2 regions of the Paenibacillus phoenicis genome follow, and region 2 is predicted to be linked to the other one. Evidence: riboswitches for the same ligand, from Rfam matches in the RefSeq annotation. Region 2 holds a riboswitch; the other holds the start of a gene.
What was found. A riboswitch is a leader RNA that binds a small molecule or an ion and turns the genes downstream of it on or off. The one in region 2 is predicted to bind cobalamin.
Positions count from the first base shown of each region.

Region 1 (4,447 bases), 4.1 Mb from region 2:
CTGCTGAACCCGAAGCTGAAGATCGCGGAGATTGCGGAATACCTCGGGTATCAGGACATCCGCCATTTCGCGCAGATGTTCCGCAAGAAGTATCAAGTCACGCCGAATGAATACCGGCAGCAGCAGAATATTAACATCTTGCTGGCCAGCAGCGGCAAGAGGAGTAAGTAGGGAAGAGCGTTCTGTTCTGGTGTACAATGGGAGAATGAACGAATAGACGAGAGAGGATGTCGCAAGATTGCACCCAAGATATAGGATGGTATGGGTTGTTCAAAGAGGAATGTGACGTGTTGTGTTACATTCCTCTTTCTTATTTACAGAATTCCGTCGATTATTTGCACCCAACTTCGGAATGCCTAAATTTTTCCTTTCTATACCTTTAGTCCTATTCTATAATGTTAGCAAAATTTACATATCAGGGGTGGGAGTATGAATCGGAACGAAAGGTTGGGAAGAATCGCTGCTTGGCTTAGTGTCGGCTTCACGGCGGTCCTGGCTGTTTGTGCGTTATGGGCAAAGACGCCATGGTATATCCCCTGCCTTGTGCTATTTACTTTGCTCAGCTTGGGGTCTTCGTTGTTCTTTGGAACCGGCCTGCGGGCAGCACTGGGAGGCGGGGCGCTGGCGGGCAAGCGTTCTCCTTCGGGGACAGGTGAATCCCAGCGGGAGGAAACCGATTGGACGGCAGTATTCAATGAGTCGCTAGTGGCGGCGGATCGACTGCAGGCGGCGGTTGGCGAAGTGAGCGAGAGCCTCGAGCAGCTGCAACGATTAGCCGATACTGCAGCGGCCGAGGATCTGAAGCTCAAGCAAAGCAGCGAACGTTCGCTGGAACAGGTGCAGGAGAGCCTGGCGGCAATGGAAGAGGTGGCGGCCTCGGCCTCCCAAATCCATGACGCAGCGGGGCATTTGCTTACCCGCAGCGAAAACACTCGAGCCGAGGCCATGCGTATGGCGGGAGCGCTCGAAACCGTAGACGGCACCATTCGTTCTTTGGCGCAATCCCAAGAGTCGATCGTGGGGCCGATGGAGGATCTGGAGGGGAACACCCGGAAGCTGGGCGCATTGTATCGGAGCTTGGAGGAGATCGCGGCAGAGGTCGCGTTGCTTGCGCTGAATGCGTCGATCGAGGCGGCTCGTTTGGGCGAGCAGGGGAAAGGTTTCGATGTCGTCGCCGTGCGCATGCGCCAGTTGGCGGATCAAAGCACCAGGGCGATCAACTCCTCCGCCCCGTTGTTCCAGCAAATCTCGGCGGATGTCGAGCGTGTGAAGTCCACGCTGATAGAGGGACGTGACTCGGCCCTGGAAGGAATTTCGCTGATGAAGCGAATGGGGGAGGACATCCGGTTCATTGCGGATGAAGTGGCAGAGGTGAACGGGCTGGTTGCCGAGGCGGGACAGCGAAGCCGGGAACAAGCCGAGCTGACGCGGAATATGGAGGCGATGCTAAGCGAGGTGCATGAGGCTCTCAATCGGAGCATCACCCATGTGGAGGGAGCGCTGGCTCGGATGGAATCGGAGCGAGAGCATATTTCCAAGCTGCAGACGGTGGTCGTGGGCTTGGATCGGGCCCAGGGCGAACTGATGGTATCATTGAACTCCGTCCATTCCGGGGCGGATCCGGCTGCCGGTGGCGAAGACGCGGTGGCCCTTGGTCAAGCCTATGCCCGGAAGCTGCTGGAGGCAGCCGAACAGCCAGGTTTCCGCATGCTGGAGCCGGCTAGTCACCGGGCTGCACTGGAGCAGCTGTTAGCCGCAGAGCCTGGTCTAGAAGCGGCCTGGTCGAACCGCAAGGACGGCTCTTTTATCGTATCCATTCCGGAAGCCGGCTTGCTTAACGCCAAAGGACGGGACTGGTTCCGCCAGGCGATTGCCGGAGAGACGGTCGTCTCCGAAGTGTATATCTCCGCGATCACCAAGCGGCGTTGCATGACGCTGGCCGTGCCGATTGTCCGGGAAGGTGAAGTCATTGGTGTCCTGGGAGCCGATTTGTCTTTAGAACGGGGCTAAACAAAGGAATAACGGATTAGTTATTGTCAGTCCTCCGCTTTTCCCCTATAATCCAATAGAGAAGAAAGCCTTAAGACAAGCGTACAATTTGTGCCCGTAGGTCCTGGAGCAACGGTGAAGCATGCCGTACCGCTTCGGGTTAAAAGGGAAGCCGGTGCAAATCCGGCACGGTCCCGCCACTGTAAACAGGGACGAGCTCATGATGCCACTGTCGCCCGCGAAGGGAGATGGGAAGGCGAGTTTTCGTCGAGACCTGGAAGTCAGGAGACCTGCCACGGGAATTCAAGACGGTCCTTCGAGGAAAGGATAACGTTCTGCCAAGAGCATCATGGCTTGGCGCTGCCATCGTGGAGTCTCTCCGCTTTGCGTGCGCACAGCATGACTTTGTAGACGTAACCCCATCCGCTAGGATTGGGGTTTTTTCTTTGTGCCGGTAGAGGGTTAGCCGGACTTCTTCGCCGCCGGCTGCACAACGTACCGCTGGAACACAAGGCGTTTCTTTATTTACTGAAAAATAAAGCAAGGGGAGATCTGGAGATGAAAAACTGGAGAAGACTAGGAAGCCTGTGGCTGCTGGCGTTGCTGCTGGTGCTTGCGGCCTGCGGTAACAATAACGCCGTCACCCCGGGGACAGGGAACACAGCGGACGCTGCACAACCGACGCAAAACGCTGGAACGAACGCGGCGGCCGACAATTCGGCGGCACAAGAGACGACTTACCCTTATACCGTCACTGATTCTACCGGTAAAGAGTTTACGTTTGAAGCCGCGCCGGAACGTATCGTCTCGCTGGCGCCTTCGGAGACGGAAACGCTGTTTGCACTGGGACTGGACGAGCAGGTCGCTGGCGTATCCGACCTGGATGATTATCCTGAAGCGGTGAAGGACAAACCGCGGATGGGCGGGTTCCAGGTGAATGTCGAGGCAATCGTGGCGGCGCAGCCGGACCTAATTCTTGCGGCGAGCCTGATCGATGAAGCAACGGTCAAAAACTTGACGGATATGGGATATAAAGTGTTCCAGTCCAATCCGAAGACGATCAACGAAGTAATGGAGCATATTCGGACGATCGGCGAAATTACCAACCATCAGGCTGAAGCTGCTGAAGTGGTCGGCAAGATGAAGGAAGAGGTCCAAACGGTAACCGATGCGGTAGCTTCGCTAAGTGAAGACCAGAAGAAGAAGGTCTACATCGAGTTTTCTCCGGGATGGACGGTTGGCAAAGGCGAATTCATGGATGAGATGATCACGTTAGCTGGCGGCATCAACGTTGCTTCCGATGTCAAGGGATGGTCCGAGATCAATGAGGAACAAATTATCCAAGCGAACCCGGACGTCATTTTATACGCGAAAAGCGTTGTTGACGAAAATAACAAGACGTTAGCGGACATCATCAAAGGCCGTTCAGGCTGGGACCAAATTACGGCCGTGAAGGAGAACCGCATTATCGCTCTGGACGATAACCTGCTGAGCCGTACGGGCCCTCGCGTCACGCAAGGGCTGATTGAAGTGGCCAAGGCGGTTCACCCGGATTTGATCCAGCCATGAAGCGCGGCAAATTCGCCGGATACGGAGTCATCGGGCTCTTGCTCCTGGTTGTGACGCTGCTGCTCTGCATCGGCATCGGCTCCGTTTATGTGCCTGCTGGAGAAATCGCGGCGATCTTGCTGCACAGGCTCCCGGGGTTAGACCGCCTGATCACGCCGGATTGGACGATGGCAGCAGAGCAAATCGTCGTCCAGGTCCGGTTGCCTCGCGTGCTGCTCGGGATGCTGGTCGGCGCTTCGCTCGCCGTAGCGGGCGCCGGCTTCCAAGGGGTGCTGCGCAACCCGCTGGCGGATCCGTTTACACTGGGCGTATCGTCAGGTTCGGCAATCGGTGCGGCGGTGCTGATCTTTTTCGGATGGCAGTTTTCCCTGTTTGGGATCTTTACGCTTCCGATGGTTGCGTTCCTGGCGGGGGCGGTTACGTTATGGATCGTGATCTGGCTGGCTAGAGAGAACGGACGGCTGCCGATTGAAAGTCTGGTTTTGTCCGGCGTCGTGATGCAATCGTTCCTAGGGGCTGTTGTCTCCTTTTTAACGGCAATGTCGAAGAAAACCATTAATGAAATTTACTATTGGACGATGGGCAGTTTAAGCTTGCGCGGATGGTCGTATACGGCCATCCTTTTGCCGTATTTGCTGCTGGGAGCCTTATTCCTTTGGAGCCGGGCTAAACATTTGAACCTGCTGACTTTAGGTGAACGTCAAGCCTCCCATTCCGGGATGGCCGTAGAACGAACCAAACTAGCTGTGTTGCTCGTTGCTACACTGATGACGGCGGCTGCGGTATCCGTGTCAGGGGTAATCGGATTCGTAGGCCTGGTCGTTCCGCATATGATCCGTCTGATCACCGGCCCGGATTATCGGCTGATCATTCCTTTGTCGGCGCTGGG
Region 1 covers NZ_JAYERP010000001.1:351,643-356,089, forward strand. Annotated here, with positions in the region: gene U9M73_RS01535 (response regulator) at 1-171, shown strand, start outside; gene U9M73_RS01540 (methyl-accepting chemotaxis protein) at 430-2,010, shown strand; cobalamin riboswitch at 2,091-2,301, shown strand; gene U9M73_RS01545 (ABC transporter substrate-binding protein) at 2,548-3,558, shown strand; gene U9M73_RS01550 (FecCD family ABC transporter permease) at 3,555-4,447, shown strand, end outside.
Region 1: linked by a shared signal. The riboswitch ahead of U9M73_RS01545 (ABC transporter substrate-binding protein) and the one ahead of U9M73_RS20685 (anaerobic ribonucleoside triphosphate reductase) in region 2 are both predicted to bind cobalamin.

Region 2 (4,447 bases):
AATGGATTCCGGGTAGTACCCGCAAATGTTCATGCGTCGTGTTTCACCCGGTCGCGAACCTCCGCTTGTTTAGCGGGGTTGAACCGTGTCTGGTAGTCGCCGGTCAGATAACCGGTCACCCGGCGCAAACGGCGAATATGCACTTCGCTCTCATGGCTGCCGCAGGAGGGGCAGCTTGCCCCAATGATCCCTTCAAAGCCGCAGGCCGAGCAGCGGTCGATCGGATGGTTGATGCTAAAATAGCTGACCTGCTGCTGCAGGGCGTATTGCACGATTTTGACGAATGCTTCCGGATTGTTGCGGGCATTGCCGTTAAGCTCGATATAAGAGATGGCTCCGGCGTTGCACAGCCCGTGGAATTTGGCTTCCAGCTCAATTTTTCGTGCCGCACTGATGTTGTAGTAGACCGGGATATGGAACGAATTCGTGTAATACTCGCGGTCCAAAATCCCGGGCAGCGGGCCGTAGACCGCACGGTCGCGTTTGGTGAACTTGCCGGACAGCCCCTCCGCCGGGGTCGCAAACAACGTGATATTGAGATTGTGAATTTCGCTTTGGCCGTCACAATAGTCGCGCATGTAAGCGATCAGGTCGTAAGCTTTCTGATACACGGCTTCATCTTCGCCGTGATGCTTCCCGTACATCGCCTTCATGCATTCGGCCAGCCCGATGAACCCGATGGACAAGCTGCCGTGCTTCAGCAATTCGCCGACCTGATCATCCGGCGCCAGCTGCTCACCGCCTTCCCAGACGCCTTCCCGCATCATGAAATCGGAAGCCTTCGCTTTTTGGGAGGCCTGAATCGAGAAGCGATGCAGCAATCCCTCCAGGGCGATATTCATATAGTGAGTCAGCTCGCGGTAGAAGCCGCGTTCGTCGGGCTCTTTGCGGTGTCCCAACGCGATGCCGTACTTCAAGCCTAGCTTGACCAGGTTCAGCGTATTAAAGGAAAGGTTGCCTTTGCCAGACAGACGATTGCGGCCGAACCGGTCAGCCAGCACCCGGGTGCGGCAGCCCATGGTAGCGAATTCCGTATCCGGATCCGTGGGGTCGTAATACATCAGGTTGAGTGGGGCGTCCAGGTTGGCGAAATTCGGATAAAGCCGTTTGGCCGAGCATTCCGCCGCTTTCAGAAATAGGGAGTAGTTAGGTTCCCCCGGATTCTGGTTGACGCCTTGTTTACATTTAAAAATCTGAATCGGGAAAATCGGCGTTTCCCCATGGCCCAGCCCGCGCATCGTGGCCGTGAGCAGGGAGTCGATGACCAGTTGTCCTTCCGGTGAGGTACATGTGCCGTAATTGATGCTGGTGAACGGGATTTGCCCGCCGGCCCGGCTCGACATCGTATTCAGATTATGAATCAGGCTTTCGGCCGCCTGGAACGTCTCGCTTTTGGTTTCCTTGAGCGCATAGTTAAAAGCCTTGGGATACTGATCCCGCAGGTCACTGCGGCTCATCGTGATGTCGCCCAAATCAGCGTTCGCATCGCCTTCTTCAAAATAATCCAGCCCTTTGCGGAAGTACTTGGCGAACGATTTGGCTACGTACGGGGCGAGATCGAAGTCCAGCTTGTTCGCGGACACACCGCCGAATTGGGAGTTTTGCTGGGATTGGAAAATGATCGCCACCAGCGCCATCGCCGTCATGATGGAAGTTGGCGGACGTACGCTGCCGTTGCCGGTGTTGAAGCCTTTGCGCAGCAGTTTGTCAAACGGGATAAAAATACAGTTCGTTGTGCCGAGGGCGTACTGATCCAAGTCGTGAACATAAACGATGTTATCCTGAATGGCCTGTACCAAGCGAGTTGGCAGTACGAAATGGCTTGCATACCATTTGGAATACTCGCTGCCGAATTTGCTCATCTTGCCGGAGAAGCTCTCTCCATTTAAATTGGCGTTCTCGCGCAGCACCTCAAGATTGCGGCTCTGGACGATTTCCTCGCCCATCCGAATCACTTCATCCAGCAAGGTGTCCCGGCCGGTATACGTCTGGCTTACCCATGCCATAACACACTTCTCCTCCCTGTAAACCGAGCTTTGGTTCAAAATAAAAGAGCATGTCCAACCAACGAGGTAGACATGCCCGAATGCACTGCAAAAAAGTGGACAGACCAAATCAAGGCCCCAACATTTCGGCGGCAAGCGGACACCATCCCTGATCCTCGCAGGTTTTCCGTCGGTGTCTTTCAAACGGGCAGGTCTCCTGGCTTTCGGAACGTTGCTGACGCCTTCCCGCAGCTCATCAAGCATTAAGCTGTAGTGGCATATCGTCAGTCGAACGGCTGGGTCTTCAAGACGATGTAGGCGAACGCCTCGTCTTTAGTACCAAGCTACCGATTACAGTGGCGGGACCGCAGCGGACTTGCACCGCACTTCCCTTTTAAGCTCCGGCGGCTTGTCCGCCGGATCACCCGTTCACACTATATTTTGTTGCGTTGATCTAAGGATAGCCCAAGATATTGTGTTTGTAAATGGGATTTTCCCATTGAAAGCAGACTGAAAATCACGTGAAAATCTCCGGTCCGCGCAACGATGCGGAGAGTGGGGGACAGAAGAAAATTGTGAACATTTATAAATGGGACTGGAGGACTAGATCGGGTTTTACAGAGTGTGTGAGTTTTGGGGACGGTAAGGATATTAGCAGACGGGTTCGGTTGATCTTAGAGAGGAGAGTTGGTTAGAATATACCTGTAGGACGAAAACCAGCTCAGGGATTTGATTCAAACCATTACCAGGAAAGAAGGGAGCCGATTATGGCTATCGCCGAAGTTACCGTTATTCCGATCGGGACGGGGAGCACCAGCCTCAGCGCTTATGTGGCCGAGTTGCATCGGGTGTTGGAGAAGCAGAAGGGCATTACCTTTACCCTCACCTCCATGAGCACGATTATTGAAGGATCGTTAGATGATGTGTTTACTGCGATTCGCGCGATTCACGAAGCGCCGTTCCAATCCGGTGCCGGCCGCGTATCAACCTCGATCAAGATCGATGATCGCCGCGACAAAGCCAGCTCCTCCGAACAGAAGCTGCGCTCTGTGCGCGAGAAACTATAATTTCTTGAAATTGGTGCTTGCATTATTTTTAAAACTCGGTATAATAAATTTTGTTCGCTAAAAACGAACCTGCTGGTGTAGCTCAGCTGGTAGAGCAACGCATTCGTAATGCGTGGGTCGGGGGTTCGAGTCCCTTCACCAGCATCTGATATGCAAGCATAACGCGCCCTCCGAGGTTTTCGGGGGGCGTTTTTGAATTGTTGAAGGACCTTGTTCATCTTCCGAGTGACCTCTTGCTCTTCGCTTGTTAGTTCTTCTCCGTTTCTTTGTTTTCTCCATGCGCTTAGCACTAAATTGTGACCGCAAATAGGGAGGTTTGCTGAAACCTCCCTGTTCCTTGGTGCGCTTACTCTTGCTCCATCGCATCCCTTTTTGTCCGATGCACCGTGCCAAACGGATGGTGCGGCGGGGCATAAATGACATACACTTTAAGCGGCTCGTTGCCGGTGTTGATGATGTTGTGCCACGTGCCGGCGGGGATGAAGACCGCGTCGTCTTCATGGATGTTTCGTACGAAGGTGAGGTGGTCCGCACGATCGCCCATTTGCGCAACGCCTCGACCCTCTTCCACGCGTACAAATTGGTCCGTGTTCGGATGGATCTCCAAGCCGATATCCTCACCGACCGGAATGCTCATCAAAGTGACCTGGAAATGCTTGCCCGTCCAGAGAGCGGTCCGGAAGTTCCGGTTATGCTCGGCGGCATCGCTAATATTAATCACAAACGGCTTTTGCCCGTAATCTTGAAGCGGCTGCCGGTTCCAAGCGTCGTCTTGCGAAGGAGACGGTGCGTATTCAGGATAGATCGGGCTGGGCTCGATATAGTCGGGATAGCGTGCGGGTTGAAATGCCTGCGGATATCCGTAAACGAAGTAAGGTTGAGGATAGATGTAAGGATCATACGGAGCGGCGTACGACAAGCCGGGGTACGGTCCGGGAACATAACTCATGTTTGACATAACCTCCAGTTTTTTTATCCATCATATGCCTATTCCTTGCTCCTGTGCTTGTATGAAAATGAGTCAATTCTACTGATGCATTCATCTAAGAATCTTCTTTCTCTCTTACATAGAATAGAGCATACCTTAGTAAAGGGGAGAAGATGGTATGGCAAAAACGCTTTTGGATTACAACTCGACTGTTGTGACTCCGGTGACCAATGGTGTTAACATTCCGATTCCGGTTGTAGGGGGCGTGCAGATTGCAGCAGTTTCCGTATTCCTTGATCCGGCCGATCCGGCGTCCTTGACCAACCGTGTTGAGTTGAAGGCAACGATAGGCGTTGAAGCGCTGACCGATACGCCGAATATCCTGGTGCGCATCTGGAGAGCGGGCACCGAAATCTTCTATGGGTTAGTAGAGCTGGAGGATGCTTTCAACGACTGGGGTCTCATTA
Region 2 covers NZ_JAYERP010000001.1:4,427,999-4,432,445, forward strand. Annotated here, with positions in the region: gene nrdG (anaerobic ribonucleoside-triphosphate reductase activating protein) at 1-33, opposite strand, end outside; gene U9M73_RS20685 (anaerobic ribonucleoside triphosphate reductase) at 30-1,946, opposite strand; cobalamin riboswitch at 2,176-2,429, opposite strand; gene U9M73_RS20690 (MTH1187 family thiamine-binding protein) at 2,753-3,052, shown strand; tRNA gene U9M73_RS20695 (tRNA-Thr) at 3,124-3,196, shown strand; gene U9M73_RS20700 (cupin domain-containing protein) at 3,399-4,001, opposite strand; gene U9M73_RS20705 (hypothetical protein) at 4,159-4,447, shown strand, end outside.